Regions from separate parts of the Bowmanella denitrificans genome, predicted to be linked through region 3. Evidence: predicted binding sites of a transcription regulator. Region 3 holds the regulator's gene; each other region holds the start of a gene.
The links. The regulator FliA, encoded in region 3, starts transcription of late flagellar genes. The targets are predictions, from matches to a motif close to CTAAAGNTNNNNNNNNNNNNGCCGATA.
Positions count from the first base shown of each region.

Region 1: pomA (flagellar motor protein PomA) is a predicted target of FliA. The motif match lies at 3,336-3,362, and genes of this name have one in related genera.
Region 2: flgM (flagellar biosynthesis anti-sigma factor FlgM) is a predicted target of FliA. The motif match lies at 1,891-1,917, and genes of this name have one in related genera.
Region 4: ABD028_RS17295 (flagellin N-terminal helical domain-containing protein) is a predicted target of FliA. The motif match lies at 2,035-2,061, and genes of this name have one in related genera.

Region 1 is NZ_BAAAEI010000021.1:29,444-37,405, forward strand. It holds gene thiI (tRNA uracil 4-sulfurtransferase ThiI) at 1-942, opposite strand, end outside; gene ABD028_RS16755 (hypothetical protein) at 1,025-1,174, shown strand; gene ABD028_RS16760 (flagellar motor protein MotB) at 1,455-2,393, opposite strand; gene pomA (flagellar motor protein PomA) at 2,399-3,163, opposite strand; gene xseB (exodeoxyribonuclease VII small subunit) at 3,483-3,728, shown strand; gene ispA ((2E,6E)-farnesyl diphosphate synthase) at 3,732-4,625, shown strand; gene dxs (1-deoxy-D-xylulose-5-phosphate synthase) at 4,640-6,511, shown strand; gene ABD028_RS16785 (CHAT domain-containing protein) at 6,627-6,857, shown strand; gene ABD028_RS16790 (phosphatidylglycerophosphatase A family protein) at 6,923-7,435, opposite strand; gene thiL (thiamine-phosphate kinase) at 7,404-7,962, opposite strand, start outside.
Region 2 is NZ_BAAAEI010000021.1:154,564-162,525, forward strand. It holds gene ABD028_RS17365 (chemotaxis protein CheV) at 1-919, opposite strand, end outside; gene flgA (flagellar basal body P-ring formation chaperone FlgA) at 1,078-1,773, shown strand; gene flgM (flagellar biosynthesis anti-sigma factor FlgM) at 1,954-2,286, shown strand; gene ABD028_RS17380 (flagellar protein FlgN) at 2,293-2,706, shown strand; gene ABD028_RS17385 (LPP20 family lipoprotein) at 2,903-3,358, opposite strand; gene ABD028_RS17390 (flagellar assembly protein T N-terminal domain-containing protein) at 3,525-4,661, shown strand; tRNA gene ABD028_RS17395 (tRNA-Arg) at 4,732-4,806, shown strand; gene ABD028_RS17400 (acyltransferase family protein) at 4,849-6,087, opposite strand; gene ABD028_RS17405 (acyltransferase) at 6,140-6,808, opposite strand; gene ABD028_RS17410 (MATE family efflux transporter) at 6,855-7,962, opposite strand, start outside.
Region 3 is NZ_BAAAEI010000023.1:384,384-392,345, forward strand. It holds gene flhF (flagellar biosynthesis GTPase FlhF) at 1-765, shown strand, start outside; gene ABD028_RS19300 (MinD/ParA family protein) at 762-1,634, shown strand; gene ABD028_RS19305 (RNA polymerase sigma factor FliA) at 1,631-2,356, shown strand; gene cheY (chemotaxis response regulator CheY) at 2,403-2,786, shown strand; gene ABD028_RS19315 (protein phosphatase CheZ) at 2,822-3,568, shown strand; gene ABD028_RS19320 (chemotaxis protein CheA) at 3,582-5,783, shown strand; gene ABD028_RS19325 (protein-glutamate methylesterase/protein-glutamine glutaminase) at 5,787-6,893, shown strand; gene ABD028_RS19330 (ParA family protein) at 6,930-7,709, shown strand; gene ABD028_RS19335 (chemotaxis protein CheW) at 7,706-7,962, shown strand, end outside.
Region 4 is NZ_BAAAEI010000021.1:139,221-147,182, forward strand. It holds gene ABD028_RS17290 (flagellin N-terminal helical domain-containing protein) at 1-719, opposite strand, end outside; gene ABD028_RS17295 (flagellin N-terminal helical domain-containing protein) at 1,086-1,910, opposite strand; gene ABD028_RS17300 (hypothetical protein) at 2,169-3,107, shown strand; gene flgL (flagellar hook-associated protein FlgL) at 3,114-4,340, opposite strand; gene flgK (flagellar hook-associated protein FlgK) at 4,353-6,506, opposite strand; gene flgJ (flagellar assembly peptidoglycan hydrolase FlgJ) at 6,610-7,533, opposite strand; gene ABD028_RS17320 (flagellar basal body P-ring protein FlgI) at 7,536-7,962, opposite strand, start outside.

The DNA.
Region 1 (7,962 bases), on a different contig from region 3:
CACCAATTTTTCTGTGGCCCGGTCAATGACCGCCAGATTAGATAAGGTCTGGCTGGATACCTGGCCTAATGCCTCGCCTGTCACTAAAGTCGAGATATCCAGATTATCCGCGACAATGCTGGCGGCGCGCATCATCATACGTTTTAGCACCACGCCCATCAGGCCGTTATCCACCCGTTCCAGAATTTGCGCCACCACTGGCTCAAAATCCACGGCAATAAACTTAACCCGGTGCGAAGTACTGTATTGTTTCCATAAGTAGCAGGCCACCTGCTTAACCCCGATTTCATGTTCCCTGCCACCAAGATTAAAGAAGCAGTAATGGGTGCGGGCACCACGACGAATCATCTGGTAACTGGCCACGCCGGAATCAAAGCCACCGGAAATCAGCGATACCACGTCTTCCTGGGTGGGCAATGGCATACCGCCCAGACATTTAAATCTGTCATCGATAATCAGCAGATGCTCTTTATCAATTTCCAGCTCTATCACCACATCGGGCTTGCTAAGATTAACGCCGCCGGTTTCACAATGCTGATTCAGGCCGCCGCCCACATAACGGGCCACGTCCACCGAACTGAATTCGTGTTTGCCGCGGCGCTTAACCCTGACCGCAAAGCTTTTACCAGCGAGCTTGTCGTGCCAAACGGCTTTGACCTGCTGATAAATATCGTCCAGATCTTGGTATTCACTTTGTCGTACCTGCAGACACTGCTCGATACCCGGAATGCGTTTAAGCTGGTCCACCACCAAAGCAGCCTGCTCGGGCGTCTCGGTTCTGGCTTCCATCACTAGCTTGTCCCATTTATTCCACACCGCCACTTTGAATTCATACGGCTTAAAAATATTACGCACATTGGATTCAAGGATCTTGGTAAAACGGCGGCGCACCGAGTCGCTCTTGATGGAGATTTCCGGGTGCAGCTTAAGAATAAATTTCATCGACGGGTACAACCTAGGGCAAAAGTGCGCGGAGTATAGCAGACTCGGCCATAGTTGGCAGTTGGCAGTTGGCAGTTGGCAGTTGGCAGTTGGCAGTTGGCAGTTGGCAGTTGGCAGTTGGCAGTTGGCAGTTGGCAGTTGGCAGTTGGCAGTTGGCAGTTGGCAGTTGGCAGTTGGCAGTTGGCAGTTCAGTCTGACTCGCGCTCATGCTCTGTCAACGGATTTCTGCTAACTGATTACTGATTACTGACCACTCAGTTCTGACGGCTTACATCCCGTCGGACTCAAGTCCGACCAACGGCGCTTGGACTGGGTTTTGCTGTCGGAATCTACTCTGACTCTTTGTGTTTATCCGAACTTTGCTGTCGAAATCAATTTCGACCCACTGTGGGTTGGGCTTAAGCCCAACAACAATAGCTTCAAAATCCGTGGTTACTATCCAGTTGGCAGTTCAGGTCGCCCCCGGCTATGCCAACTGACGACTGACGACTGACGACTGATTTACTGACCACTTAACTCCCTTCCGGTTCAACAATGGAAATGGGCTTGGACTCTTTCGGCGAGCCCTGGTTAATGGCGATTTCCACCCGGCGGTTACGACTTCTTCCCTCAGCGGTATTATTTGGTGCCAGCGGTTTATTATCAGCCATGCCCACCACGGTCATTCGGGATTCATCAAAGCCTTCGGCACCACGCATGGCTTCGGCTACAGCAACGGCGCGTTGCGCCGACAAGTCCCAGTTGGAGCGATAAAGTTCATTGGCAATGTTCTGGTTATCCGAATGCCCTGATACTTCAATGCGACCCGGAATATCCACCAGCAGGCTGCCAATTTTGCGCAGTACCGGAATAAATTGGGGTTGCAGAAACGCAGAACCCGCGGAAAACGCACCATTCTCACGGATGCGAATCGTAATCTGCTGCCCAAGGGATTCCATCTCAATGGCGCCATCAAGAATCTGCTTTTCCATCTGCTGGGCGATTTTCTTTACCAACTCGTTGGTTTGTTCCTGACTGGCGGCCTGTGACGAGCTACTGGCGGTTTCCTGCGCGGTTTGCTGTGATTTTCCACCACGTTGAGTGCCGCGTTGTTTCTGACGGCCACCGGCGGAGTCCTCGTCACCCGCTTGAAATTCCAACATCTGTTGGGTCATTTCAATGGTTTGCTGCTGAATATTCTCAATGGGGGTGGGATCGGGTCGACCTGGTCTGAATTCCATGGCAATTACGCTGGTGCCTTTGGGAATATCCTTGACTTCAATTTTATTCTGCACCCCAAACGCGAACTTCATCGAGCCGGCAATTTGCTTAAACTTCAGCACATCCATTTCTGAGAAGGCCAGCAACAGAACAAAAAAGCACATCAGCAGCGACATCAGGTCGGCAAAGGTTGCCATCCAGGCCGGTAGCCCGGATGGGCATTTGGGGCATTCCTGTTCTTCAGTTGCCATTCGCCCTACTCCTCGGTGTCGCCCGTGGCACGCTTACTGGCAGCCAGATAATTTTTCAGCAGCGCTTCGATCACTCTGGGGTTTTGACCATCGGCAATACCCAGAATTCCATCTAGTACCAAGCTTTGATTCAGCTTTTCCTGGCCAGCACGGTTACCCAACTTCTGTGAAATAGGTAAAGCCACTACGTTGGCAAAGAACGCGCCATATAAAGTGGTCAGCAAAGCCACCGCCATGGCAGGGCCGATGGCCTTTGGGTCATCCATATTCGATAGCATGGCCACCAGACCGATTAATGTACCTATCATGCCCATGGCAGGCGCAATATCCCCCAGGCTTTTAAAGATAGATGCGCCAAATTCATGCCGTTCTGAAGTCAGACTGATGTCTTTAGCCAACGTGGCACGCACGACATCTACATCATGACCATCCACCAGCATGTCTACACCTTTTTGCATAAAAGGGTTGCTGATTTCTGCTTCTTCCAGGGCCAGAAAACCGCCTTTTCTGGCGGCATCAGCCATTTCTACAATCTTTTCGATTAACTCTTCAGGCGCCTCAATTTTAAACATAAAGGCTTTGACAGCGATTTTACCAGCGCCAAAGAACTGCCCCATGGTATACGCACTCATCACCACAAACAGCGAGCCACCAAATACGATCAGGATAGAGGGGACGTTGACAAACATCATAATGTCGCCACCCAGGATCATGGACATAATGATAAAACCAACGGCACCCAACATGCCGATAAGGGTTGCTAAATCCACTCCGTCCTCCCCGAATGCGCGACTATCACCAGATTAGCTATTTTTCTGATAAACATGCCCTAAAGCATATTCCCATAACAAGTTTGCCGTAACTCGCCGAATTCGACAATGTTCAGAAATCATTATATTGATCTAGGGGCCAATCTTAACTTATTGACTTGGCTCACCAATTTATCGACCCACCAGAATCTTTCTAAAGCAACAATTTGCCGGGGGTAAAAGTGATTGACCATAATTGCCCCCTCGGGTAAGGTGCGAAGCCAGTTCCCAGCCCCGCCAGCACCTGTTTTGACGGGCAATCAATAGCCAGCAAACACCTATGACAAGCCGAAAGAAAACTGAAAATTTGTCGTTCGAACAATCCCTTGCCGAACTTGAGAGCATAGTCAAGCAAATGGAAGGCGGCGATTTGCCCCTTGAAGAGGCGTTAGCCCAGTTTGAACGAGGTATAGAACTTACCCGGCACAGCCAGTCAAAACTAAGTCAGGCACAGCAAAAGGTCAGCATCCTGATGGAAAAACAAGGTCAGGCTGAATTAGTTCCCTTTGATGACGCTGGCGAATAAAACATGTCACAGGATTGGCTAGAAGAGTTCGGCCAGTATCAGGCCAGAATCAACCATCTGTTGCAGACTCAGATTCAGGGATTGCCGGATCTAGCTCCCAGGCTCAAAGACGCCATGGGGTATGCATTGCTGATGGGTGGCAAGCGCGTCAGGCCTGCCCTTGTATACGCAACAGGCAGTATGCTTAAGGTCAGACAGGAAGACCTGGATGCGGCCGCGATGGCCCTTGAATGTATCCACAGTTATTCCCTGGTGCATGATGACTTGCCCGCGATGGACAACGATGACCTGCGCCGCGGTAAACCCACTTGTCATATCGCGTTTGATGAGGCGACCGCTATACTGGCTGGCGATGCCCTGCAAACCCTGGCTTTCAGTCTGCTGTGCGATTACCCTCTGAGCGCAGAATGCCAGCAAAGGCGCATCCACCTGGTGAGTGCCGTGGCCAAAGCGTCTGGATATCAGGGCATGTGCGGCGGACAGGCACTGGATATGGCCGCCACTGACAAACCAATCGATATTCAGCAACTGGAAATTTTGCACCGCTGCAAAACCGGGGCTTTGCTCACTGCTTCAGTAGAGCTGGCCTGCATCTTGGCTGACGCGCCTACTGAGCAGCGATTGCAACTGCAGAAATTTGCCGGTGCCATTGGCCTGGCATTTCAGGTGCAAGACGATATTCTCGATGTGACCGGCGATACGCAAACACTGGGAAAACGTCAGGGTTCTGACCAATTCCTAAACAAAAGTACCTATCCGGCGCTGTTGGGTTTGGAAGGAGCCAAAGGGCTTGCACAGCAACTTTATCAGCAAGCACTTCAAGCCTTGCAGCCTTTACCTTACAATACGGATCTTTTGCGGTCGTTCGCCGGATATATCATTGACCGTAACCACTAAAATAATAAGTGCACATGACTCTGGATTTAGCCCATTACCCCATTCTGGCTCTGGCCGATACACCGCAGCAATTACGTGAGCTGCCTCAGGATAAACTGCGCCAGTTGGCCAAGGAGCTGCGCCAATATCTGCTGACCTGTGTCAGTCAGAGCAGCGGCCATTTTGCCTCTGGATTGGGCACGGTAGAATTAACCGTGGCGCTGCACTATGTGTATAACACGCCCTTTGACCGACTGATTTGGGATGTGGGCCACCAGGCCTATCCGCATAAAATTCTGACCGGACGAAGGGAACGCATGCCCAGTATCCGGCAAAAAGGTGGGCTGCACCCCTTCCCCTGGCCTTTGGAAAGTGAATTCGATACCTTTGCCGTCGGCCATTCCTCGACGTCCATCAGCGCCGCTTTAGGCATGGCGGTGGCGGCAGAAAAAGAAGGGTTGGGGCGAAAAACCGTTGCAGTAATTGGCGACGGTGCCATGACTGCGGGCATGGCGTTTGAGGCGATGAACCATGCTGGCGATATTAAAAAAGACTTGTTAGTTGTACTCAACGACAACGAAATGTCGATTTCAGAGAATGTCGGAGCCCTTAACAGTCACCTGGCCAGGCTGCTGACCGGGCGTTTCTTTAACTCCATTCGCGACGGCGGTAAAAAACTGCTCTCCAACGTACCTCCTATCAAGGAGTTTGCCAGCCGCGCCGAAGAACACATTAAAGGAATGGTGGTACCTGGTACCATATTCGAAGAGCTGGGCTTCAATTATATCGGCCCCATCGACGGCCATGATGTGAACGGTATGGTGGATACCCTGCGTAATATGCGCCAAATGAGTGGCCCGCATATTCTGCATGTGGTGACCAAAAAAGGTAAAGGCTACGAAGAAGCGGAAAAAGATCCGATTAAATTCCATGCCGTACCTAAATTTAACCCCAGTGACAACAGTCTGCCTAAAGCGAAAGCGTCAGGCCCGACCTTCTCGGCCATTTTTGGCAACTGGTTATGCGATATGGCCAGCAAGGATGAAAAGTTAATGGCCGTTACACCCGCTATGCGTGAAGGCTCGGGTATGGTGAAGTTTTCCCAGCAGTATCCTGCGCAATATTTTGATGTGGCCATTGCCGAGCAACATGCGGTGACCTTTGCCGCAGGTTTAGCCAAAGAAGGCTATAACGCTGTGGTGGCCATTTATTCCACCTTCCTGCAGCGTGCCTACGATCAGTTGATCCATGATGTGGCACTGCAAAACCTGCCGGTGCTTTTTGCCGTTGATCGCGCCGGACTGGTGGGAGCGGATGGCCCTACCCATCAGGGTGCTTTCGATATTCCGTTTATGCGCTGTATTCCCAATATGCTGATTATGACGCCGTCAGATGAAGATCAGTGCCGCCAGATGCTGTATACCGGCCATCTGCATAACGGTCCTGCGGCAGTAAGATACCCTCGTGGTCAAGGTATGGGCGTGGCAGTACAAGAACAAATGCAGGCCCTGGAGCTTGGCAAAGGCAAAGTGTTACGGGAGGGCCAGGACATTGCCATTCTTAACTTTGGCACTTTGCTGCCCGGTGCACTACAGGCAGCAGAAAAACTCAATGCCACGGTGGCAGATATGCGCTTTGTCAAACCTTTAGACGATGCGCTGATTAAACAATTGGCCCAGCAGCACAAATTGCTGGTCACATTGGAAGACGGTGCCATTCAAGGTGGTGCGGGCAGCGCAGTGGGTGAATCATTGCACCGCCAGCAATTGAGCAGCCGCTTACTGACACTTGGCCTGCCCGACAGTTTTATTATGCAGGGCACGCAGGAAGAGATGTATGCAGAACTGCAAATCGACGGCCCTGGCATACAAGCTCAGGTCCAGGCTTTTCTAACCACCCCAAATTAACGTCTCCAGCAGATGCCGGGTAGTCCGGCATCTTGTTCTAGCGCCCACCTCACAACTTAAAATCATTACAGCCAGTTGACGATATTTGTTACTTTCGCTGGCTAAAGGAGAAGGCTTGCAAGGTATGGCAAGAGGCTTTCTGGTCAGCGGCGTCAACAACGTTATCGCTACGCTGTGGCCAATTTCGGATAAAGTTTCCGCTGAATTTATGCTGAGTTTCTATCGATATCTGGGGGATTCAAAAGACTATGCTAAAGCGCTACAACAGACCCAGATAGAATTTGCCAGCAATCCTCGTTACCGCCATCCTTTTTATTGGGCGGCTTATACGCATTACGCTAAATAAGTCTTAGAGAGCCACATTTAGCGCCGGTGGTATGGTCTATCCAAACCAACGCCAAGAGGCGACGATTACACCCAGCCCAGATAAATAAGCCCGTGCAGGCTCAGGCAGGCCAGTATGCCAGCCAGAATATCGTCCAGCATAATACCCAGACCGCCATGAATATGCTTATCCAGATAGCTGATGGGCCAGGGTTTAACAATATCGAACAGACGAAATAGAATGAATCCAGCCACCAGCGTGGTTAGATTGACAGGCGCCAGCATAAAGGTCAGCAACATGCCGGCCACTTCATCCCAGACGATAGCACTATGGTCGTGCACCCCCATATCCCTGGCGGTTTTACCGCAGATCCAGACGCCGGCCACGCAAGCCGCCAAGGTCACAAGCAAATAAAGCGCACTGCCGCTAAAAGCGGCCAGTAAAACCAGCGGCACGGCGGCAAGACTGCCAAATGTACCAGGTGCCCAGGGTGCCAGGCCTGAGCCAAATCCAAGCGCCAGGAAATGGGCAGGATTTTTCAGACTTAGTAAATGTACAGGATTGGATTTAGCTGAAGTGCTGATAGCCTTGTCCTTCAAAGGCGTAACGCTCCTTGCCATCGCGCAGTTCCAGTTTCCCCTGCACACCGTTTAATTGGCCGATACAGGTGACCGACACACTGGCCGTGGTCATCGCCAGGTCCAGATTGCCTTTCTGCTCTTCGGATACGCTAAACAATAGTTCGTAGTCGTCACCGGCGGTTAGTGCATAACGCAGTGCCTGCTCCCCGGCAACGCTGTCGCGCATGGCCTCTGACAAGGGCAATTTGTCCACCTGCAATATCGCACCGCAATTTGATGCCTGCATAATATGCCGTAGATCAGCAATCAGGCCATCGGATATATCGATACAGCTGCTGGCGATGCGCCTTAACATCGTTCCTACCAGTACTCTAGGGGTAGGGTAATTCAGACGGTTGGCAACGAAATTACGATGCTTTGGTGGTACATCCATTTTCCCCTGCAGCATATCCAGCCCTAATCCGGCATCTCCCAGGGTACCGGTAACATACAACCAGTCTCCTGGCTTAGCTTTGGCACGGGTCAAGGCCTGATCTTTAGGCACA
Region 2 (7,962 bases), on a different contig from region 3:
CAAGACCTAACCATTTTTTAACCGAGTTGGCCAGTTCATCCGGGTGGAACTTAGCGATAAAGTCGTCCGCTCCAACCTTCTTCACCATTGCCTGATTAAATACACCACTTAGAGAAGTGTGCAAAACCACATGGAGATTTTTCAGCTCGGGGGAATTTTTAATCTCCGCAGTCAGAGTGTAGCCATCCATTTCCGGCATCTCAATGTCAGATACCAGTACGCCGACTTTGTCGGTGACATCGCCGGTTTCTTCCGCCAGCTCACGTAACCTTACCAGGGCCTCCATACCGTTTTTGGCCGCTTCGATTTTTAACCCCAGGCTGGTCAGCGCCTTCGTTACCTGATTGCGTGCCACCGATGAGTCATCTGCAATAAAGATAATTTTATCCTGAATGCCGGATACATCCAGGCCTTCGGTGACAGACGCACTGACATCGGTATTAAGCGGCGAAATCTCATTGAGGATCTTTTCCACATCGAGGATTTCCACCAACTCCTTGTCCACTTCGGTAACGGCCGTCAAATAACTGGCGCGCCCTGCCCCTTTTGGCGGTGGCATGATGGAATCCCAGTTAATATTAATGATGCGTTCCACCGAGTTGACCAAAAAGCCCTGCACTGAGCGATTGTATTCGGCAATGATGATAAAGCACTTTGCAATATCTTCGATGGGTTTGCCACCGGTGGCCAAACTCAGGTCGATGACCGAAATAGTCTGCCCGCGGATATGCGCGATACCCCGTACAAACTTGTTCAGCCTCGGCATAGCTGTGAGCGGTGGGCACTGCAGTACCTCCCGGACTTTGAAGACGTTGATGCCAAAACGCTGGCGTCCCCGCAACTTAAACAGTAATAACTCCAGCCTGTTCTGACCTACGAGTTGCGTGCGCTGGTTAACCGAATCAAGGATCCCCGCCATAAAACCACCTCAGTGATATTGCAATTCAGGCACAATACTTGCCCTAACTACTGTAATCCGACAATAACCCGGCAGTCATACCAAGCTATGTTACTAGAATTTGCCATTAAGCATAGCCAAAGTGGCTTGAAGTAGACATGAATAATTTAGCTAGTGTCATGAGAATATTGATATTTTTTCTTTTACTGGGGCAAAACGCCGAACTATTCGCCGATCCGGTGGATAATTCATCCCCCCATCAGGCTGTGCGTGATGCCGCCAGGCAGTATGTGTTTGAGCGTGTTACCGCCTTATCCTCTGAAGATACCCGCCTGAATGTGATGGCAGCGGAAGTTGACGAAAGATTACAGGTGCCACAATGCGACACGCCCTTTACGGCGCAGGCCAGCGAAAATAGCCTGACCCAGTCTAACGTTACCGTTAAAGTGAGTTGCCCGGCCAACAACTGGTTTTTGTATGTGATGGTCAAGGTGCGGCAGGTTCAGCCCGTGGTGGTTAGCAAAGTACCGATTTCTCCTGGTACTCTGCTGGATGATACGCAGTTGGAAGTGGTGGAAATGGAACTGGGGCAATTGCGCAGCACCACCTACTCGGCCATTGAAGAGCTAACAGGGGCCAGAAGCAAAAGGCGACTTCGCCCGGGGCAGCCGATTGAGCCCGGACTGCTTTGCTATGTGTGCAAGGGCGACAGTATCGTGATTCGTGCAGCTGCCGCCGGACTTTTTATTAAAACCAGCGGCGTGGCCCAGCAAGATGGTAATATCGGTGACACCATCTTGGTAAAAAATGCCAGTTCCGACAAACTGATTGGCGCTCGTGTGGTCAGCGCAATGGAAGTGGCGGTAGGAATTTAAGCGGCTAACGCCCCTGTTGTGCTTATTATTTCAACAAAGCGGCCGATACTATGGTCAGCCACCGCAATAAAGCGGTTTGCAAGCGTTTGCAAAAGGTGTGAGTGGCTAAATAATTTGCTAAAGTAAAGTCTGCATCTGCCGATAACATGAGCAGAGGTTTATCAGGTAGTGGATGTGAGTATGTCTATTAACAACATCAACGGTAATGTAAATAAGCCGCAGGTGGACAGCCAGAAGCTGAATCAGCAGCAACAGGCGCAAAACCAGGCGGCCGCCCAGGCAACACAGGCCAAGGCACAGACAACTGCCCCCAGGCAGGATTCAGTGTCGCTGACCCAGTCTGCCCAGCAGTTGGCGCAGGTTCAAAAGAAAGGCAATGATGCTCCGGTTAATCAGGATAAGGTCGATCGTCTGAAGCGCGCTATCCAGTCCGGTGAATACAAAGTAAACCCGGAAGTGCTGGCACAGAAAATCGCCAAACTGGAAGGTGAACTGTTTGGAGTGAAATCTTAAGTGTCGATGCAGCAGAGCCTGGAACTGTTAAACAAGCAGAAAGATGCCCTGTTGCAGTTACAACTGTTGCTCGACAATGAACTTCACCAAATCAGCAGCCGTGACGCCGAAGCCTTGATCAGTCTGGTGAAGGAAAAAGAAACGCTGCTGGAGCAAATTCAGTTACAGGATGAGCAGCTCGGTAAGCTGTTACCTGATCCACTATTACCACAACAGCAAGAATTGAAATCCGAGATTCTGAATCTGGTCAAAGATTGTCAGTACCGCACCCAGATTAATGCCACCGCGGTAGAACAGGGTCAACTGCGTTTGGAACACCTCCGTAGTTTGATTATTGAATCCCGCGCCAAAGAAAGCCTGACCTATGATAAGGCGGGTAGAAAACATTCCGGCAACCGTGGCGGCGGAGTCAGCGCTTAAGCTCCTCAGCTATTTCCCTAGTACAAAAACTTATGACCACAGAGCCACAGAGAACACTGAGTTTTCAACAAACTCAGTTTGTTACTTGAATATCTGCCCCTAAATACTGCGGCGTGCGATTGCACAGAAGCCAGCATCTGTAGTGAATGATTGGCTATCTCAGTGTTCTCTGTAGCTCTGTGGTTATAATTTACGTCTAGTAGTAGCGGACCTTTTTAACCCGCTTGGGCTTAGCTACCGCCAGGTAGATGTCATGTACTTTACGCATATCCAGCTCCAGTTCTGTGGCATAAGTGTTGTCGTCTACCGCATAACTTTTAACCACTTTGGCTCCACGGATCACGCCATCCACCGACGACTTCAACTGGGCATTGCTCAACACCAGATTAGACAAACTCTCCTGGCCGGATAAGCGCTGACCGTATACCTGCTCAGCCAGTTCCCGGTAAGCATCCAGCTTAGAAGCTTTAATGGCCTGCAGCATTTTTAAGGTATCGGAACTGCCCTGTTGCTCTGCAATGGGGGCATACCCCACAGCCTGCAGTACAGGATAAGTGGCGGGTTCGATATATTCCCATTCCACCTGCTTATCATACAGGCTCGAACAACCACCCAGTAAAATCATCAACAGGCCATATCCCAGGATGCGCATTGTCCACCTCGAAGTGTGTACAGAGCTATAAGCCCCGTCATTAATTATCTGAACACTCTTAAGTTAAGCAAAATACGTACCGATTAACGTCAAAGTTTTGTCCGACTAAAACGGTATATATTGTGCATAGTCGGTGACAAACGTTTTCCACCCTGAAGGTACCTACGTGAAACAATGTCTGTTGCTGCTGTTTTTGCTGATCAGCCCAGTGAGTCAGGCCATTTGGTTTGAAGCCAGCGGCCAGGCCGTGGTTGTACAGGGCGACAAACAACAAGCCAGACAACTGGCTACTCAGGAAGCCATCAAACAGGCCCTGATGTTTGCCGGTGCCAGAGTCAGCTCGGTACAAAAACTGGCCAATGGCCTGTTGCAGGATGATCGCTTTGAAATTCGCGCCAGTGGTGAGGTTGACCGGGTTGAGTTGATCAATGAAATCTACCAGGACGATATTGTGACCGTGTCCATTCGTGCCGATATTTTCCCGCAGGACAGTCAGTGCAGCGCCGCAGATTACCGTAAACGTCTTGTCACCAGTTGGTTTCCCATTGCGGATAAACGTCAGGCCACACTGGGCGAGATGTTTGATTTAGGCAAAGTCTTGCCGGGTAAATTGCGTAAAGCCATGGCGCTGTCCAGCCGCCATCTGCAGCTAAGCACCATTGAGGACTTTTACATCAAGCCCGACCTGCATCCAGGTAGCCAGGCCATGGGACTGAGCAGGAAAAACTACGGGCAACTGGTGTTATTGGCACAAATTACCGACCTCAGTCACCAACAGGACGAACCCGGAACACTGACCTTCTGGCGCTCGGCCAGCATCGAACGTCAGTTTGCCTTAAATGCCATGCTGATTGACGGCATGACCGGCGAATTATTGTTAAATGAGACGTTTCATACCAGTGCGCCCTGGCCCTATGACCTGCATCAAAGCGTGCAACCGGCCAGTCACCAATTCTGGCAATCCAGCTATGGTCTGGCGATTAACGATCTGCTGAATAACCTTGCCCAGCGCATCGACGAAGAAGTGGCCTGCCTGCCGGCCAATGGCCGGGTATTGCAGGTTAACAATGAACAGCTCACGATTGACCTTGGTCAGCAGCAAGGGGTTAACCGCGGCGACAAGCTCAGGCTGTTTAAGCTGAATCAGTTTATGGACCAACTGGGTAACAGCCATTACCAGTATTTCCTGCACCCGGTAGAGGTTGTTGTCACTCAGGTTCAACAGCAATATGCCGTGGTGGAATCTGCCAGCGGCGCACCGCTGGCCAATATTCAGCCAAATGACTTTGTATCTAAACGTTAGGGGTTTAAATCCCCTAAACCTTAGGTAATAATGCCCAGCCTGCTCAGTCACTTAACTGAGCAACGGCAAGGTCCCCATAGTTTAATGGATAAAACGAGCCCCTCCTAAGGGCTAGATCTAGGTTCGATTCCTGGTGGGGACGCCATTCTAGAATCTTCTGCGTATAGTCCATATCAAGTCCTGATTTTTACTTCATAACCAAGAACGGCCCCTGTGTCACCCCACTTTGACTGAAGCGGCGTTTGAGCCAATACCTGGCCGGGTTTTCGATATAGCGGTAACTCAGGGTTGAGAACAAACACAGCAGTACAAACATCAGTGCCAGCAATCCCCAGCTTTGCCACAGGGTTAAATCGTAGCCCATCGGCAGGGCTAACGGATCAGGCTGATAGAGGGCGCGGCGCACGCCAATAAAGGCAAAGATCATCGGCATATGCAGTAGATACATGGAATAGGAAATATCCCCCAGCCATTGCCAAACGGGCCGTTCCAGGCCTTTACCATTGCCCTTCGGCGAATTAGCGAGGCAAAGTATTAACCCGGTGAACAGCACTACCGCCAGCGGGTCAATCAACCACTGTCCATGCCACCCCGCTACCAGCACCAAGATGATTAACCAAGGCAAAAAACGCCGGGTAGCCCATTTAGCTGCCATGCCCAACATATAAACACGATGGCAAAGCATGCCCAGGATAAATCCGCACAGGCAACGCAAAATAGCAGAGCCGGTCAGCACATCTATGGTCCCGGTGGGATAAGGATATTCAACCGGGATCCCCAGCAGATCCCAGCGCCTGGCCCAGTAAGCCGGCTGAAAATAAAACATTATGGCCAGATACCCGGCAGCACAAAATAACAGCAGCAGCCAGGGCGTGGCTTTGTTGCCCTTAGCCAATAACAGAGCCAGCCAGGGAAACAAAAAATACACCATCCATTCCACACTGATTGACCAGGAGGGGGAATTCCAGGTCGCTTCGTTGTGCGTCCCTGCTGCCTGCAACAACAATAAATGGGCGGGCAAGGCGCTGATATCGTAAGTCAGCTCAAACATCCGGTTAAAACTGTCGGTCAGGTACATCAGTGCCCAAAGCCCGATGACCAGTACCAAGCTAAACAGATGCAGCGGGTAAATACGGGCAAAGCGTGCCAGGATAAAACGGCGGAACGTTTGTTTACACCAACCCTGACTAAACTGATGGCCATACACATGGCACATAATAAAACCGCTGAGGACAAAAAACAGATCCACCATCAGGTATAACTTGCCTGAAGCGGGGGTCAGTCCACCAGGCAGCAAGCGGGCAATAAAAATATCGAAATGAAACGCCACCACTAACAAGGCGGCAATACCACGCAGTGCCGTCAGGGCTGGCAAGCTTTCGGCCGCCTGACCAGAAAGGCCAAAACGCGTCGGTGAATCCTTCACAAAAGGCTCCTTAACTACATCACTTCAAATATCTGCTTAGCAGGACCGCTACCTAAACCGTCCCCGCCAGCACTTCAGCCTTGGTAGACTGATGCTGCAAGGGATCAAGCTGTTTTACCACTTTGGCCGGATTGCCCTGCGCGACACAGTAGTCAGGTATATCGCTGCTAACCACGGCACCGGCACCAATCACCGCGCCGCGCCCGATGGTCACTCCTTTTAAAATCACCGCTCCCAGTCCAATCCAGGCATCCTGTTTAATCAGTACCGGCTTGGCACGGATACGCGCGGCTTCATCGTCCAGCCCCCGGCCTGTCAGCGGGTGACCGCTGCTGTCCATCACCGTTACCCCTGGCCCGAAGGTGACCCGGTCCTCAATCTCCACCAATTCATAGGCCACAATGGCGGTGCCCTGCAAGCCCACCTGATTACCGATTTTGATGCGCCCTGGCTTGCCATTATTGACCTTTACACTGGTCAGCTTCACCGGACCATTTTGAAACGCCATACGATTGAGACTTTCCAGATAGCAGTACTTGCCGATGCTGATACAGTTCTCAAACAAGTCAGCATGAATATCCTTACCACTGAATGACGGATCCGTTACCCAGGTTAAGGTGACATCCATTTCTCCCGAACAATAACACTGCTCCCCCATGCTCAGGGCGGTGGCCGACGCATTGGCATCATCCTGCAGGTAGATATTTTGATACATTGGCATTGCTGCGACTCCATGTAATGCTCGGTTGAGCGGGTTATTGTAAAAATCAGGCCAGGCTGAGATTGCGGCACCATTTGCCGCTTTTAAAGCGATAGAGCGAGACAACGGCCTTTACCGCTTCCTCCACTAACACCAGCATATAGATATGTAAGGCACTGTAGCCCAGCTTCAGCATCACAAAACTGCTGGGAATGATAATCAGCCACTGCATCACAATATCCAGTTTCATACAGAACTGACCATCACCGCCGCTGCGGATCACACCGTTCATGGTTTGAATGGATAACGACTTAATCACCACGCCGATCAGCATCAGGGTGACAAAATCATTCAACACCTGTGAGTTGTGCTCCGGGCTGAAATAGCCAACAACGCTGTCCCTGAACAAGCTGAACAGCAAAACAATCAGGGTGACACAGCCGATACACAGCAGGATGGCACTAACAGACTTGCTGTTAATATGCGTTCTGGGCTCATGCGGTATGGCCTTGCCAATCAAAATGCTGGATGCAGTGGCAATGCCCATGGTCAGCGACAACAACAGGCTTTCGATGGGAATAATGATGCTGATAGCGTGCAAGGCCTGTGGACTGCTGCGACCTAAGAACGAATAAAACAGAAAGGCCCCTAACGACCACACTAAGCCAGATGAGGTAGCAGTAACAATTTGCTCGCGGATCAGGGCAAATTGCCTGCGACTGAAAAACACCGAACGGCACGGATTAATGCCTTTAATCAGCAAGAATACGCCTAATGCCAGTACTTCAAATACTCCGCCGACCAAAGTGCCATAGGCCGCACCTTCAATGCCCTGGCCATAGTCATAAATCAGCACGGCACTGACCGCCAGATTAATCAGCACACCCAGGCTGATAATGCCCGACACCCAGTTTGAGTAACCGGCAATGCGCAAGTAGCTAGCCGCCACCGATGAAAAACACAAAAGTGGCAGGCTCCACAGCACAATGTCCAGATAAAGCCCGGCCTGTTGCTGAACCACAGCGCTTTGGCTAAACATTGCTATCACCGCGCCGTCAAATAGCAGCAGGCCAAAAACAATCAGGGCGCAAAGGGCTAAGCTGATAACAAAGGTCGTCAGGGTGGCAGAGTTTAACTTGCCGGTATCCTGGGCACATTGTGCCGCCACATAACCA
Region 3 (7,962 bases):
GAGCAGGTGGTATCCTATGCACCGGCCAACTGCGAGGAGCGTGACGCCTGGGTCTTTCTGCTTAAACTACTGGCCAATCGTCTGCACACGACACAAAACGATATTCTCGCCAAAGGCGGTGTCGTGGCACTGATGGGGCCGACCGGCACCGGTAAAACCACCACGATTGCCAAGTTGGCGGCGCAGTATGCGCAGCGTTATGGTGCCAATCAGGTAGCGCTTATTACCATTGACAGCTATCGCATTGCCGCATACGAACAACTGGCGACTTACGGCAAGATTATTGGCTGCCCGGTAAAGAAAGCGGCCAGTGCCGAAGAATTGTCCGATCTGCTCCATCAGTTTCGCAATAAAGGCCTGGTTTTGATTGATACTGCCGGTTTTGGTCAAAGAGACACCAGATTAATCAAACAGTTAGATACCTTGGCTGAATCATCTTATGCTAATATCAAACATTATCTGGTGTTGGCCGCGAATGCGCAGCATAGAGTGATGGAGCATCAGCTTATGACGTATAAGCAGATTTCTTTGCAGGGCTGTATTTTCACTAAACTTGATGAGTGTTACAGTCTCGGCGAAGCCATCAGCCTGGCCCTGGAGCACAGATTGCCCGTCGGATATTTGACGGATGGGCAGAAGGTGCCCGAGGACATTAAGGCGGCCGATGCCAAGTACATAATTTCTTGTGCAGCGAGACTATTTAAGCAGTATGCTTTAATGCCTACAAGAACGCAGCAGGTTGTAAACTCAGCAGTATCAATATGATTGAGGATCAAGCGAGTAGCTTAAGACGAATGAACCAGCCCAATCTAATCAAAGTGATTGCCGTTACCGGTGGCAAAGGGGGAGTGGGTAAAACCAACATCACTCTGAATACAGCCATCGCTATGGCCAAGCAAGGCAAAAGGGTCATGGTGCTTGACGCCGACCTGGGGTTGGCCAACGTTGACGTAATGTTGGGCCTGCGGGTCGAAAAGAATTTATCTCACGTACTGTCGGGTGAATGTCTGTTGGAAGAAGTGCTGGTGGAAGGCCCCTATGGGGTCAAAATTGCACCGGCCACCTCTGGCACGCAGTCCATGACAGAGCTGACCCCCACAGAACATGCCGGATTGATTCGCGCTTTCAGTGAATTGCGCAGCCAAATCGACGTGCTGATTGTGGATACCGCCGCCGGTATTTCCGATATGGTGTTGAGCTTCTCGCGCGCAGCCCAGGATATTATGGTGGTGGTGTGTGATGAGCCGACTTCTTTGACGGATGCTTATGCGCTGATCAAGATTTTGAATCGTGACCATGGTGTATTTCGCTTTAAGATTGTGGCCAATATGGTGCGCAACTTACGCGAAGGACAAGAACTCTTTGCTAAACTGTCAAAAGTAACCAATCGTTTTCTGGATGTTGCCCTGGAATTGGTTGCCACAATTCCGTTTGACGAGAACATTCGTAAAGCGGTACGCAGGCAAAAATCCATTATCGAAGCCTATCCCAGTTCGCCAGCGGCAGTGGCCATCAATAATCTGGCTAAACAGGCGCTAAGATGGCCAATACCATCGCAGCCCGGGGGGCATCTGGAGTTTTTCCTGGAACAGTTAGTCAATCAGAATTCTGCGGTCCAAAGAGATAAAGTGTGAACAATAAAGCAGCCGCCTATCAGCAATTCGACGATAAAACGAAGCTGGTGGAGCAACATGCCTCACTGGTCAAGCGTATAGCCCACCACCTGATGGCGCGTCTGCCTGCCAGCGTGTTGGTTGACGATCTTATTCAGGCTGGCATGATTGGTTTGTTGGAAGCCGCCAAAAATTTTGACGGTTCCAAGGGAGCCAGTTTCGAAACCTTTGCCGGTATTCGCATCCGCGGTGCTATGCTGGACGAAATTCGTAAAGGCGACTGGACACCCCGTTCGGTGCATAAGAACAGCCGCGCCATCGCCGAGGCTATACAAGCAGTTGAACGTGAAACTGGCGGCGATGCGCGTGATGCCGATGTTGCCGGGAAATTGCAAGTCAGTCTGGATGAATATCACCAGATGTTGAACGAAGTGAATGCCGGCAGACTGGTGGGTATTGAAGATCTGGGCATTACCGAAGATGTAATTAGCACCGAACAGAACCGGGGCACTGACGCACCCTTTGATGATTTGTTGCAGGGATCGTTTCAAAAAGCGCTGGCCCATGCTATTACTACTTTGCCTGAACGGGAAGCCATTGTGCTGTCACTGTATTATGACGAGGAACTGAACCTGCGCGAAATAGGCGAAGTGCTTGAAGTCAGTGAGTCTCGGGTTAGTCAGATCCATAGTCAGGCCATGTTGAGACTCAGAACTCGCATGCAAAGCTGGCAAATGGAATAGAATTTAATAAGAATAACAGTTGGTTGATTCCTCACTGGAGGCAGTTTTGGATAAAAACATGAAAATTCTTGTTGTCGACGATTTCTCGACAATGAGACGTATCATCAAGAACCTTCTCAAAGACCTGGGCTTTACCAATGTTCAGGAAGCTGATGACGGGAATACCGCGTTGCCAATGTTGCAACAAGGCGATTTCGACTTTGTTATCACTGACTGGAACATGCCAGGGATGCAGGGGATTGATCTGCTCAGAGCCATTCGCGCTGATGATAGCTTGAAACACACCCCTGTTCTGATGGTGACAGCGGAAGCGAAGAAAGAGCAAATTGTTGCAGCAGCCCAGGCCGGTGTAAATGGATATGTGGTGAAACCTTTCACTGCAGCTACGCTGAAAGAGAAACTCGAAAAGATATTTGAGCGCCTTGGGTAGTCCCTGGCGGATCCTAAAGCATAAGGAACGCCTTAATGACTGATACTCATCAAGCTCCCATGTCGCTTGAGGATGCTCGCCAACTGGTGACATTGCTTGAGCAGGGAGACAACCAGGGTGCCATGCAACTGCTGGAATCTGTGACCATGGAAGACTCCATGGAATTGTTTGCCGAAGTGGGCAAACTTACACGTCAGTTACATGATTCACTTAACAATTTCCAATTGGATGCCCGCATCGCGGATTTGGCTCAGGAAGATATTCCTGATGCACAAAGTCGACTCAACTATGTAATTGAAACCACGGAAGATGCAGCTAACCGCACGATGGATGCGGTTGAGACCAGTATGCCTATCGCTGAACGTCTGAATGCCAGAATTAATGAAATTCTGCCAGACTGGAAAAGGCTGATGACACGTCAGTTGCAATTGGGTGAATTTAAAACGCTTTGCCATGATATGGATAAGCTTCTTGACGAGGCCAGTGTTGATTCGGCGAAACTGAACGAACTATTGACCGAAGTGCTGATGGCTCAGGGTTATCAGGATCTGACCGGTCAGGTTATCCGTAAAGTCATCGAGTTAGTCAAAGAAGTCGAAGACAACCTGGTACATATGCTTAAGGTGTTTGGTGAGCCCGAAGTAGATGAGATTGCCAAACAAGCCAAGAAAGAGGCCAGCAAGGAAATGGCAGAGGGCCCAATTATTGATGCGGCTACCCGTGATGACGTGGTAACTGGTCAGGATGACGTAGATGATCTACTTTCAAGCTTAGGGTTTTAAGGGGAATTGATGCATGGCCTTTGACGTTGATGAGGATATCCTGCAGGACTTCCTGGTTGAAGCGGGAGAAATTCTGGAGCAATTGCAGGAGCAACTGGTTGATCTGGAAAACAATCCCGAAGATGCGGATTTGCTCAATGCCATATTTCGCGGCTTCCACACCGTTAAAGGTGGGGCGGGTTTCCTTTCCCTGACCGAACTGGTGGATGCCTGCCACGGCGCTGAAAACGTGTTTGACGTGTTGCGTACCGGCAAGCGCCAGGTAACTGCCGAGCTGATGGACGTTATCTTGCAAGCACTGGATAGCATCAATGAGATGTTCGCCAGTGTTAAAGCCCGTGAACCGTTGGAGCCTGCCTCTCCAGAAGTATTGGAGGCTTTGCATCGTTTAAGTAAACCTGAGTCCGAAGACGAATATGTGGCGCCAGCGCCCGAGCCTGAACCCGAGCCCGAGCCTGAACCTGTTTCGGTGAGTGACAGTACTGATAGTGGCAGTATCGACGATATCAGCGAAGATGAATTTGAGGCTTTGCTGGATGAACTGCATGGGCCAGGCGGCGCACCTTCTAACGCCAAAGCGGCATCACCTGCCAGCAATACTGCACCACAGGTTGATTTGAGTGACGGTGATGAAGACATTACCGACGATGAATTTGAGGCCTTGCTCGATCAGCTTCACGGTGAAGGCAAATTTAAAGCTGCCAGCGATGCCCCTGCACCTGCCAAAGCCGCTCCTGCTTCCGATGCAAAGAGCGGTGACGATATTACCGATGATGAATTCGAAGCCTTACTCGACCAATTGCATGGCTCGGGTAAGGGGCCTGGTGCAGTGCCGGCAGCACCACCGGCTAAGTCTGAAGCACCAAAGCCTGCTGCTAAACCTGCAGCGGCAACGCCAGCTAAAACAGAAGCCGCGAAGCCTGCTGCCAAACCTGCGCCTAAAGCCAGTGATGATGACGAAGACAAGTCGTCTGCTGTAGCTCTGAAGAAGGACGACAAGAAAGCGCCGGCTGCACCACCTGCTGAGACAACAGTGAGGGTGGATACCAAACGCCTTGACCAGATTATGAACATGGTTGGTGAGCTGGTGTTGGTACGTAACCGTCTGCTTAGTCTTGGCGTCAATATCAATAATGAAGATATGTCCAAGGCTATTGCCAATTTGGATGTGGTGACCGGGGATCTGCAAGGTGCGGTGATGAAAACCCGTATGCAGCCCATTAAGAAAGTGTTTGGTCGCTTCCCCAGGGTTGTTCGCGATTTAGCCCGCAGCCTAAAGAAAGAAATTAACCTGAATCTGGTGGGTGAAGAAACCGATCTGGATAAAAACCTGGTGGAGGCCCTGGCCGATCCCTTGGTGCACTTGGTCAGAAACTCAGTAGACCACGGTATTGAAATGCCGGACGAGCGTGAAGCCTCGGGTAAAAAGCGCACCGGTACTGTTACCTTGTCGGCGTCCCAGGAAGGCGACCATATTCTGCTGACCATCGAAGATGATGGTAAGGGCATGGATCCGGAGAAGCTGAAAGAGATTGCCATTAAGCGTGGTGTGCTGGATGTGGATGCCGCTGCCCGTATGTCAGATGTTGAAGCCTTCAACCTGATTTTCGCACCGGGATTTTCCACCAAAACCGAGATTTCCGATATTTCCGGCCGCGGCGTTGGCATGGATGTGGTGAAAACCAAAATCAACCAGCTCAATGGTACCGTGCATATTCACTCAGAAAAAGGCGTGGGTACCCGGCTTGAGATCAAGGTCCCTCTGACCCTGGCTATTCTGCCCACCCTGATGGTGATTGTTGGTGAGCAGACCTTTGCCTTACCACTGGCCGCAGTCAGTGAAATCATAAATGTGGACATGAATAAGACCAACACGGTTGATGGTCAGCTCACCATGATTGTGCGCTCCAAAGCGATTCCTCTGTTTTATCTGAAGGAATGGCTGCATCGCAGTAAGGAAAAGGTCAAGGTTGAACGCAGTAAAGGCCACGTTGTGGTGGTGCAAATTGGCACTCAGCAAGTAGGTTTTGTGGTCGATGCATTGATTGGTCAGGAAGAGGTGGTGATTAAACCACTGGATGCCCTGCTGCAAGGCACGCCAGGTATGGCCGGCGCAACTATTACCAGTGACGGCGGCATTGCCCTGATTCTGGATATTCCCAGCCTGCTCAAGCGTTATGCGAAAAAAGGCCTAAAAGATAAAAAAAGCAAATAACTGATGCGTTATAAGGTACTGGTGGTCGACGATTCGACATTCTTTCGTAAGCGGGTTTCGGATTTTCTCAACCAGGACCCCGGCCTGACAGTGGTCGGTGAGGCCAAAAATGGTCAGGAAGCCATAGATATGGCTGCCAAGCTGCAGCCCGATGTCATTACCATGGATGTGGAAATGCCGGTGATGGATGGCATTAGTGCGGTGAAACGCATTATGGCCAGTACGCCCACGCCTATTCTGATGTTCTCGTCCTTAACCCATGACGGTGCTCAGGCCACACTGGATGCCTTAGATGCCGGGGCGCTTGATTTCCTGCCGAAAAAGTTTGAAGACATTGCCCGAGAAAGGCAGGAGGCTATCAGCCTGCTGCAGCAAAGAGTTAAGGCGCTGGCCAGACGCCGCGCATTTACCCGGCCAAGTTTATTAAGACCTGCACCGGTTATGCGCAGCAGCCTGCGGGATACCAGAGTGCAGGAAACAAAAAGCGCACCGGTATTTGAGTCAGTCAGGCCGCCAAAAGCGACAGGTAAGCGATACGCTGCCCTGGCCATTGGTGCCTCGACAGGCGGGCCGGTGGCGCTACAAACCATTCTTACCAAATTGCCAGCCAGTTTCCCTTACCCGGTATTTCTTGTGCAGCATATGCCTGGTACGTTCACGACCGCTTTTGCAGCGAGAATGAACAATCTTTGTCAGATTAAAGTGAAGGAAGCCGAGAACGGCGATTTAGTTGAACCCGGCTGCGCCTATCTGGCACCCGGAGGCAAGCAAATGCTGGTGGATGGCAGCAGTCGTTCCTGCCGTATTCGCATTGTTGATGACACCGGCCTGGATAATATTACCTATAAGCCTAGTGTGGATCTGAGTTTTGCATCACTGGGGCGGGTATATGGCGGTGATATTCTGGCGGTGGTGCTTACCGGTATGGGAGCCGATGGTCGTGAAGGCTGTCGGTCATTAAAGCCCCGTGGGGCTACGATCTGGGCGCAGGATGAAAAGAGCTGTGTGGTGTATGGCATGCCACAGGCCGTGGCTGCGGCCGGGTTGTCTTCAGCCAGCTTAGCGCTGGGCGATATTGCTTCTCATATTTTAGCTGAAATGCCTGCCTGAATTGGGCAGGGATAGGTTTCCATAAAGGGTTAAGTTGTGATTGTCTGGACTGTGGCAAATCAAAAGGGCGGCGTTGGCAAAACGACATCCACTGTGACCCTGGGTTCCTTGTTAGCGCTTAAGGGCAAAAAGGTCTTGCTGGTGGATACCGATCCCCATGCGTCTTTGAGTTATTACTTTGGAGTGGACTCAGAAGAGCTGTCCTCCAGTCTGTATGATGTGTTCCTGGCACATAAAAATCTGACCGCCGATAAAGTATTGGATTGTCTGTGTTCAACTAAATTTGATTCGCTGTTTATCTTACCGGCCACTATGGCGCTGGCAACGCTGGACAGGAGCATGGGCCATCAGGGCGGTATGGGGCTGATTATCAAAAAGGCCCTTGAGCTGATTGAACATGAATTTGATGTTGCCATTATGGATTGCCCGCCGGTATTAGGGGTGTTGATGGTCAATGCACTGGCGGCCTGCCAACGGATTCTGGTACCTGTGCAGACCGAGTTTCTGGCCTTAAAGGGTTTGGATCGCATGATGCATACCCTGGAGATCATGAAAAAGTCGCAGCCGCGGGACTATACCTACACTATTATTCCCACCATGTACGATAAGCGTACTAATGCAGCGCTGGAGGCGTATAAAAGTCTGCGCAATACCTATGGCGAATTGGTATGGAACGGCGTCATCCCGGTTGATACGCGTTTCCGTGATGCCAGCCAGGCACAGAGTCCACTGCCGGTTTATCATCCTCGCTCCCGGGGCGTCTATGCTTATAACAGTTTGCTGAACTTTCTGTTGAGCCAGGAGCCTCAGGTATGAGCAAAAATCAGTTTGCCAATGAAAAAGTCATGGAGGAATACCTCAGTGCCTTGCTGACAGAAGACGCTGTGATTGAGCAGGTCCAGCGCCAGGCCGTTGCCAGGCTGCTGGAAGAGGCAAAACCTCATATTCCTGTCCCGCCACCTGCACCCGCTCTTCAGGATGAAGGCGCAACAGCCGATACAACCTCAGTATCTGTGCCCGACGAGGAGCCTGAATACCGTAAAGGCAAGTTTCAGGCTTTGTATTTTGA
Region 4 (7,962 bases), on a different contig from region 3:
GCAAAGTCTGTATCCTTGATGCGTGATCTTGCCGCCGCAACGTTTTCTGAGATGTTGCTCAGGTTACGTATGGTGGACTGAAAGCGGTTTTGAATCGCACCCAGGTCGGCCCTGGCCCCACCGATAATAGATATTGCTGTATCCACCAGGCCCATAGTAGCTGATGCCTGCGCAGCCGTGGCGACCGATACATTAATACCGTTAAACAGGCCTGAGGCACCAAAGCCACCCGGACGGGAAATATTCACGCTGATAGACTGACCCGCATTGGCTCCCACCAGGAACACCGCAGAATAGGCGCCATCCAGAATATTCACCCCACCAAACTGAGACGTGGAAGCGATACGGCTGATCTCCAATTTCAGAGCTGAGACTTCTTTTTGCAGGGCCAGACGGTCAGCCGAGCTGTTAATACCGTTTTGTGATTGCACCGCAAGCACGCGAATTCGCTGCAGAGCATTGGTGATCTCCTGCATCGCCCCTTCTGCGGTTTGTGCCAGGGAAATGCCGTCGTTGGCGTTACGCACGGCCATATTAAGGCCCTGAATCTGCGCCGTCATACGGTCAGAAATCTGCAGGCCGGCAGCGTCATCTTTGGCGCCGTTGATACGGAAGCCAGATGATAAACGCTCAAAGGCAGTGCTGAGATTAGCATTGGATGTAAACAATTGTCTGGTCGCATTAAGCGACGACACATTGGTGCTGACGTATAAGCTCATGATTTTCTCCTAACTTGATCGATACTAAGCGCCAGACTTATTGTTTTTATTAGTAATCTTGGCGTTGGCGAAACCTTTATTATGTTTTTTGACGGTTTCGTCCTGACTCCTGGCTGTTATTCTTATTTTCACCAAGTGTCTTGCCCTATGTATCGTTCAGATCAGGAAAAAGCTTTAGCACTTTTTTTAGCAACGCAAAAAGCCAAGCTAAATCAAAGATTTGCTCGGTACTCATTGGCCTGTATTGAGGGAAAAATGGTCGGAGGAATTCCTCCGACCAATCGCTCTTACGTTAGGAGAGAATGAGCGAACCTCTCACCTGCATGACACCTCTCACTCTACCTCCTGGCGTCATGTAGGTTTAACTTATCCCAGTAACTGCAGGGCGGCCTGCGGTCTCTGGTTAGCCTGGCTCAGTACTGTGGTACTGGCCTGCTGAATGATCTGATTGCGAGTCAGTTCAGCCGTTTCAGTAGCAAAGTCGGTATCACGGATCCTCGAACGGGCGCCGGATACGTTTTCGATGATATTGCTCAGGTTACGAATGGTTGACTGGAAGCGGTTTTGCAACGCACCCAAATCCGCTCTGGTAGCCCCGATGGTTGAAATGGCCGCATCTATAGATGCCAAGGCTGCAGAAGCGTCAGCGGCTGTAGCAACAGACAAATCAGACAGACTCAGACCTGAGGTACCGAAACCACCGCTTCTTGACAGGTTAACAGAAATGGTTTGACCACCGTTTGCACCTACCAGGAAGGCTGCAGAGTATGAACCTGTCAGCAAATCAACCCCGGCAAACTGTGAAGTGGTGCCGATACGGCTCATTTCAGCTTTCAGGGCAGACACTTCTTTTTGCAACGCGGTGCGGTCAGCAGACGTATTGATACCGTTTTGAGACTGTACAGCCAACTGACGGATACGTTGCAGTGATGATGTGATTTCCTGCAGCGCGCCTTCAGCGGTCTGGGTTAGTGAAATGGCATCGTTGGCGTTACGCACAGCTTGCTGCAGGCCCATGACTTGTGAAGTCATACGGTCGGTGATCTGCAAACCAGCGGCATCATCGGCGGCTCGGTTAATACGGAAACCAGAAGACAGACGCTCGAATGAGACATTCAATGCTGTTCCGGAGTTGAACAATTGACGTTGCGCATTGATAGACGAAACGTTGGTGTTAACGTACAAGGACATAGACCTCTCCTACACTCTCAGTCCAGCAGTCAGCTGGCATCCGGCTCTCGCCGAAGGTTAAAAACACTTTAAGAACAATAACTTTGGTTAAAAAGTTAGTGTTACTGGCTCTCTCGTTTAAGGTTATCGACGCCCTTGAAAACTCCTTTAGAAAATTTTTGCCGCCCGGCAAACAAAGCGGAAAAACTTTGCCGCCTTTGCATTGATAAAAGACTTGCGTTTCAATAGGTTCCCAGACAATTTCAGCATGTATAGAAAATGCACATAATCCATCAGACCAACTTATGGTCCCACGCCCCCCACAATGCCTTCAGCGATCTTTGTGAATTCAACAACATGCTAGTGTGCTGCTTTCGCGAAGCAACAAACCATATCAGTGGCGATGGCAAAATCCGGGTGCTTTATCTGGACTGGCAGGGCAAGGTGCTCAGGCACCAGCTACTGCGCATCGCTGGAGCCGATCTGCGCGATCCTAAGCTGTCCCTGACCCCCGACAACAAACTGATGCTACTTGCCTATGCCAGGTACTGCGGCGCTGACAATAAAACCCGCTTCGGACAGCCCACCACCTGGTTGTCTCAGGACGGCTATAGCTGGACTGCCGCAAAAGGTTTTGCAGACAGGAACTGGTGGCTGTGGCGTATCAGTTGGCATAACGATAAGGCTTATGGGGTGGCATACAATCGCAGTGCCCAAAGCACCAGGCTGTATAGCGGCTACCCGCGCGGCAGTTTTGATTGTATTGAGCCGGAGCTGTTCGGCTTACGCAAACACGGCAAGGGTTACCCCAATGAATCAGATTTGCAGTTCGCTGCGGATGGAACTGCCTATATACTGCTCAGGCGGGACGCCGATACCTGCACAGCACAGCTAGGTATCGCCAAGCCCCCCTATCGTCGCTGGCAATGGCAGGATCTGGGCTTTTATCTGGGCGGGCCGGCTATGCTGTTGCTGGAAGGCAACCAAGCGTTGCTGGCAGGCAGGATCTGGCGGGCATCCGGGCCTAAAACAGCGCTTATTGGTCTGGACTTGGTTAGCTGGAAAAAGAAACTGCTGTGTATATTGCCCTCCGGCGGCGATACCAGTTACCCCGGATTGGTCAGAAAGGGCGATAGACTCTACATAAGCTATTATGCCAGCCATCAAGGCCAACAAAGTCGCATCTACCTGTCGGAGCTGGAACTTAAGCTTACTTAGGAATAATTAACGTACATAATCAAACAGCGATAAGCTGGTGACCCTGGAAAAGGTGGCTTGCGCCGCCTGTAAGGCGGTTTCCTGGCGGCTAAGGTCAGATACCGCCTGAGCATAATCCACATCCTGTACCACGGAGCGGGCTTCCTTGGATGCGATTTCCAGATCCAGATTAGATTCAAACACGGCGCCTGCCACATTTAAGCGCCCGCCAATACCTGAAGTCGCCGCGCCAAGTGCCTTCAGGCCATTGTCCATACCGATAATGGCATCATCTAGGGCGGTCAAAAAATCCTGCTGGGCAATATCTGGGTTGTCCAGAGCAACAAAAAAATCATCCAGGGTCTGCGCCAGGTTTTTCTTCTCCGGTGGATTCAGCGAAAAATCCACTGTGTCCCCAGGAGCGCCATCGATGGTGAACTGCATACCATTAAAGGTAAAAGGCTCACCAGAGGTAAAGTTAAAGGTGCCCAAATTGGCCAAGGTACCGGTATTGGTTACCGTAACCTGATTACCCGCACCATTGATTTGTATCTGAAAATTATTATTGGCCGGGGTGACGGCATCATAGTTTTGCTGGTGAAAACGGTCCAGATCGTTTTGTTCACTTATTTTTAATGATGCATCCGTTGCGGTAGAGCCTACAATGCTGGACTTAAAACGGGCAAACACATCTTCAAACACCGACTTGCCGGAGTCATTGCCCATAATTTTCACCGACGGTGATAACTGATAATTGGTAGTGCCTTCATCGCCCTGAAAATAATACTTATTGCCGGTGGCACTGGGATCATACACAAAAGCCGGGGATTTGGACTGATAGCCAGCAAAAATATATTCACCCGCGGCATTTTTGGAGTTCATCAGGTCGAATACCTGATCGCGGATTTGCGCAATCTCAACGCCAATAGCGGCCCGGCTTTCCGGTGTCATGGCACCACTGCCCGCCTGAATAGCTTTGGTTCTGGCGTTAGTCACGGCGTCATTAATATTGCGCATTACCGCTTCTTGTTCTTTTAAGGCTGCGGTAAGTAATTCATTATTGCGCTGAAACTGCTTTATCTGGTCCAGTTCCTCGGTCAGGCGGATCACTTTAGATGCCCCCACGGGATCATCAGATGGGCGTAATAGCTTTTTACCCGAGGCCAGGCGCTGTTGAATATCGGACAGGTCGCCCTGGCCATTCAGAATATTGTTGATACCGCGGTCGAATAGCTGACTGGTGGAGATTCTCATCTTGTTACCTCATTACCTGGCAGCACTAAGAATAGTATCAAACAGGGTCTGCGCCGTACTTAGAATACGGGCCGATGCTGCATAGGCCTGCTGAAACCGGATTAAGTTGGCCGCTTCTTCATCCAGACTCACCCCGGATACCGACTGAAACCAGTCATTGGATTGTTGCTGCATCGCCTTGGCGGCTTTTAATTCAATGCCAGCGGTAGCGGATTTTTCCCCCACCGAGCTCACCGTATCGGCATAGGCACCATGAAAAGTAGTGGCATTCTGGTCACTAAAGGGTTTACTGGCATCCCGGCGCACGGTGTTGACGTCCTGCAATCCGGCCAGCTCCAGGCCGTTGCGGTTGTCATCCACACCATCGGTATTATAGCCGATGCTAAAGGTGTCTCCGGCCTTAGGTACCCCTTCCAGACTAACGTCATAGCCAGGGTAATCGTCCAGTGGCGGTGAGCTAAAAGCGGCCGGCCAGCCAGGAGTGCCTTTGGCTTGTTCGATCAGATTTCTTAAATCGGTTGCGCCTGCCACCGTGGTGATCACCGTACCTGCACTGTCCAGCACTTCAAAGGTATCGGCGGCAGTAAAACGGATCTGGGTTGGTGCGCCCACGCCACCGCCGGGTGCAGCACCTGGGCCCTGTAGCCCACCTGTGCCATCAAAAGCCGAGGTGTCGGGGTCAAAAGGCGCGGCATTGTCGACATGAGTATTAGTCACCGCAGTGGATACCACAGTAGCAGAGCCTAAATTATTAATATTACCTTCTGCTTTAATTGGCGAAGCAAAGGCCAGATCCTCACCACGCAATACATCCAAATCAATTTGGGAGGCGGCGTTACGTGTTGGCTGCAGCAGGAACCGGTCGTCTACCGCATAGGCACCGCTTGGAAATTCCACTTCCAGACCATCGCCAATGCTACTCCAGTTACCCGCGCCGGTAGATAACGCATTTGCGCCGGCATAGGTATACACAATCGGGTTGCCGTTAGTGCCTAAGGTTGGCGAGCCGTCTGAATTTAACAGCTCAACGGTCACGTCCAGGGTCGCGGGCGGACCAGCATTGACCGCATTTACCGTAACACGATAATCCGACGTGGTTAGATTCTCAGCCTGATTCTCTTCCACCCGGCCATTCATGGCCAGATTGGGTGCTGAATTATCCTGATATCCCAATGATTGAAATTCTGGCAACTCAAACAGCTTGGCGCCCAACTGGCCGTCATAATCCATACCCAGTTCATTCTGCTCGTTCATGGCATCGGCAAACGCCAGCGCCAGTTGCCCCAGTTCCCGCTGTTTGGGCCCCAGTACTTCATCGCGAAATGAAAACAGCCCGCCCATTTTGCCGCCCATCTCTGTTTCATCCACGCCAAGGGTGACGGGCGCATTAGATGCCACCAGGGTGAGCCTTTGCCGTTGCGCATCCGGGTCACCACTGATCTGGAACAGATTAAACACCCCGGCTTCCATCACCAGAGCTTCACCGTTTTTCAGGTGCACCATAGTAGAGCCGTCATCCAGATTACGGGTTTCAATGGCGACAATTTCGGATAGCTTCTGGATAGCCAGATCCCGCTCGTTTCTCAGCACGCCAGCTTCCTGCTGGGTTGAAGCGCTTTCCACATAACGGATCTGGGTATTCAGGGCAGATATGGTTTTGATCAGATCATTGGCTTCCTGGGTAACGCTGGTCAGTTCCTGATTAACGTCTTTTTCCATCTGGCGCATATATTTTGACAGACTGGACATACGTTCCATCAAAGAATTGGCTTCCCCCAGCACTAAGTCGCGGGAAGCCAGGTTGCCAGGTTCGTCGATAGCGGTTTGCATGGAAGCGAAGAAACGGCTGAGACTGCCAGAGATACTGTTGGCTTCACTGGCCAACATATTATCCAGTTGCGAAATCTTATCGTAGAACGACTGAGCTTCACTTAAGGTGGTGGTGTCGCGGCGCAACTGGTTCTGAGCAAAGGTATTTAAAATACGCTCCGTGGTGCCTCGTCCTACCCCGCCGGTTAACTGCGCCACATAAGTGGTACGTTCACGCACAAAGCCTTCGGTATTCACGTTGGCAATGTTATTACCCGTGGTGCGCAGCATATTATTGTGGGCATTAATGCCCGATGCAGCAATGCTCAGCAGATCAGAGGTACGAATAAGGGTCATGGACTTCCCCGAAACACAGATTGGGCTTGTTCGACGGGCTCCGCCTCGTCAAATCCTTGTTACCATGAACAAACCAAAGCAATAATTACGCCAGAAATGTAGATCAGGGCAAGCGCTCCATCACCTGCATAATCTTGTCACTGTAGTTTGGATCGGTGGCATAGCCCGCTTTCTGAAGTTCCTGAAAATAACGGCGGCTGTCAGCAGATTGGCCGATGGCCTGCTGATATCTGGGGTTATCGCGGATAAAATCCACATAATCCTGCATTGAATCGGCAAAGGAATCATAGGCTCTGAATGCGGCTTTTTGCGGTTTTGCCATACCCTGCTGGTATTCCAGGGTATTGACCAGCGCTTTATCTCCCTGCCAGCGTTTGTCGGCCTTGATCCCAAACAGGTTATGGCTGTTCTGACCAGAGGGCAGATGGATCATTTGCTGCCCCCAGCCGGTTTCCACCGCGGCCTGGGCCACCAGAGCTCTGGGATCCAGCCCCAGTTGCGCCGCAGCCTGCTCAGCCTGTGGTAACAAGGCGGCAATAAAATCTTTGGCATCGGCAAAGGCCGGCTGTTTATTGCCGGGCTGATTAAGCGGCCCCAGCGCGCGCGCCTGAATACTGTCCAATGCCTTGATTTGGCTGCGGTTGATATCCGACAGATTGCCGTCACTACGAAGAACACTGGCTGGCGTGTAACCTTCCACATTCTGACCTAACTGCTTGACGATCAGATCGGCCAGGCCCAGACTGCCACCAGATGCCAAATCTGTTGCCAATTGCTGGTCGTGCATATCCCGGTAAAACTTACCCTGCTGGGAATTAAACGGGCTGTCTTCATCGGCCAGCACATCCTGGGCGTCACGCATTGACTTTAGCATCATGCGTACAAAGATGGCCTCGAACTGTTTGGCCGCCTCTTCCAACGCGCCCTTATCACCCGCCTGAGCCGCGCGGCGCAAATTGTCCAGACCTTTAAGGTCATGCACATTGCGCGACTGCTCCAGTTGATTAAGAGAAAGTGTCTGTTCCATCATCAGATTATTATCAGTTGACCTTGCAGCGCACCGGCCTGACGCAGCGCTTCAAGAATGGCCATCAAATCACCTGGAGCGGCGCCAACTTCATTAACCGCACGCACTAACTGATCGAGAGTAACGCCAGGGTCAAACTTAAACATACGGCTGTCATCCAGATTCACATCTACCACGGACTGCGGCGTGACCACCGTTTCCCCCTCTGCCAGCGCATTGGGCTGAGACACCTGCTGATTTTCCGAAATTGTCACCGTTAAGCCACCGTGAGTCACGGCTGCCGGTAATAAGCGCACATCCTTGCCAATCACGATAGTGCCGGTGCGGCTGTTAATAATCACCTTGGCCGGAGCGTCGGCAGGTTCAAATTCAAAGTTTTCCAGGGTCGCCAGAAAGCCTACACGTTGCCCAACATCTCTTGGGGCCGAC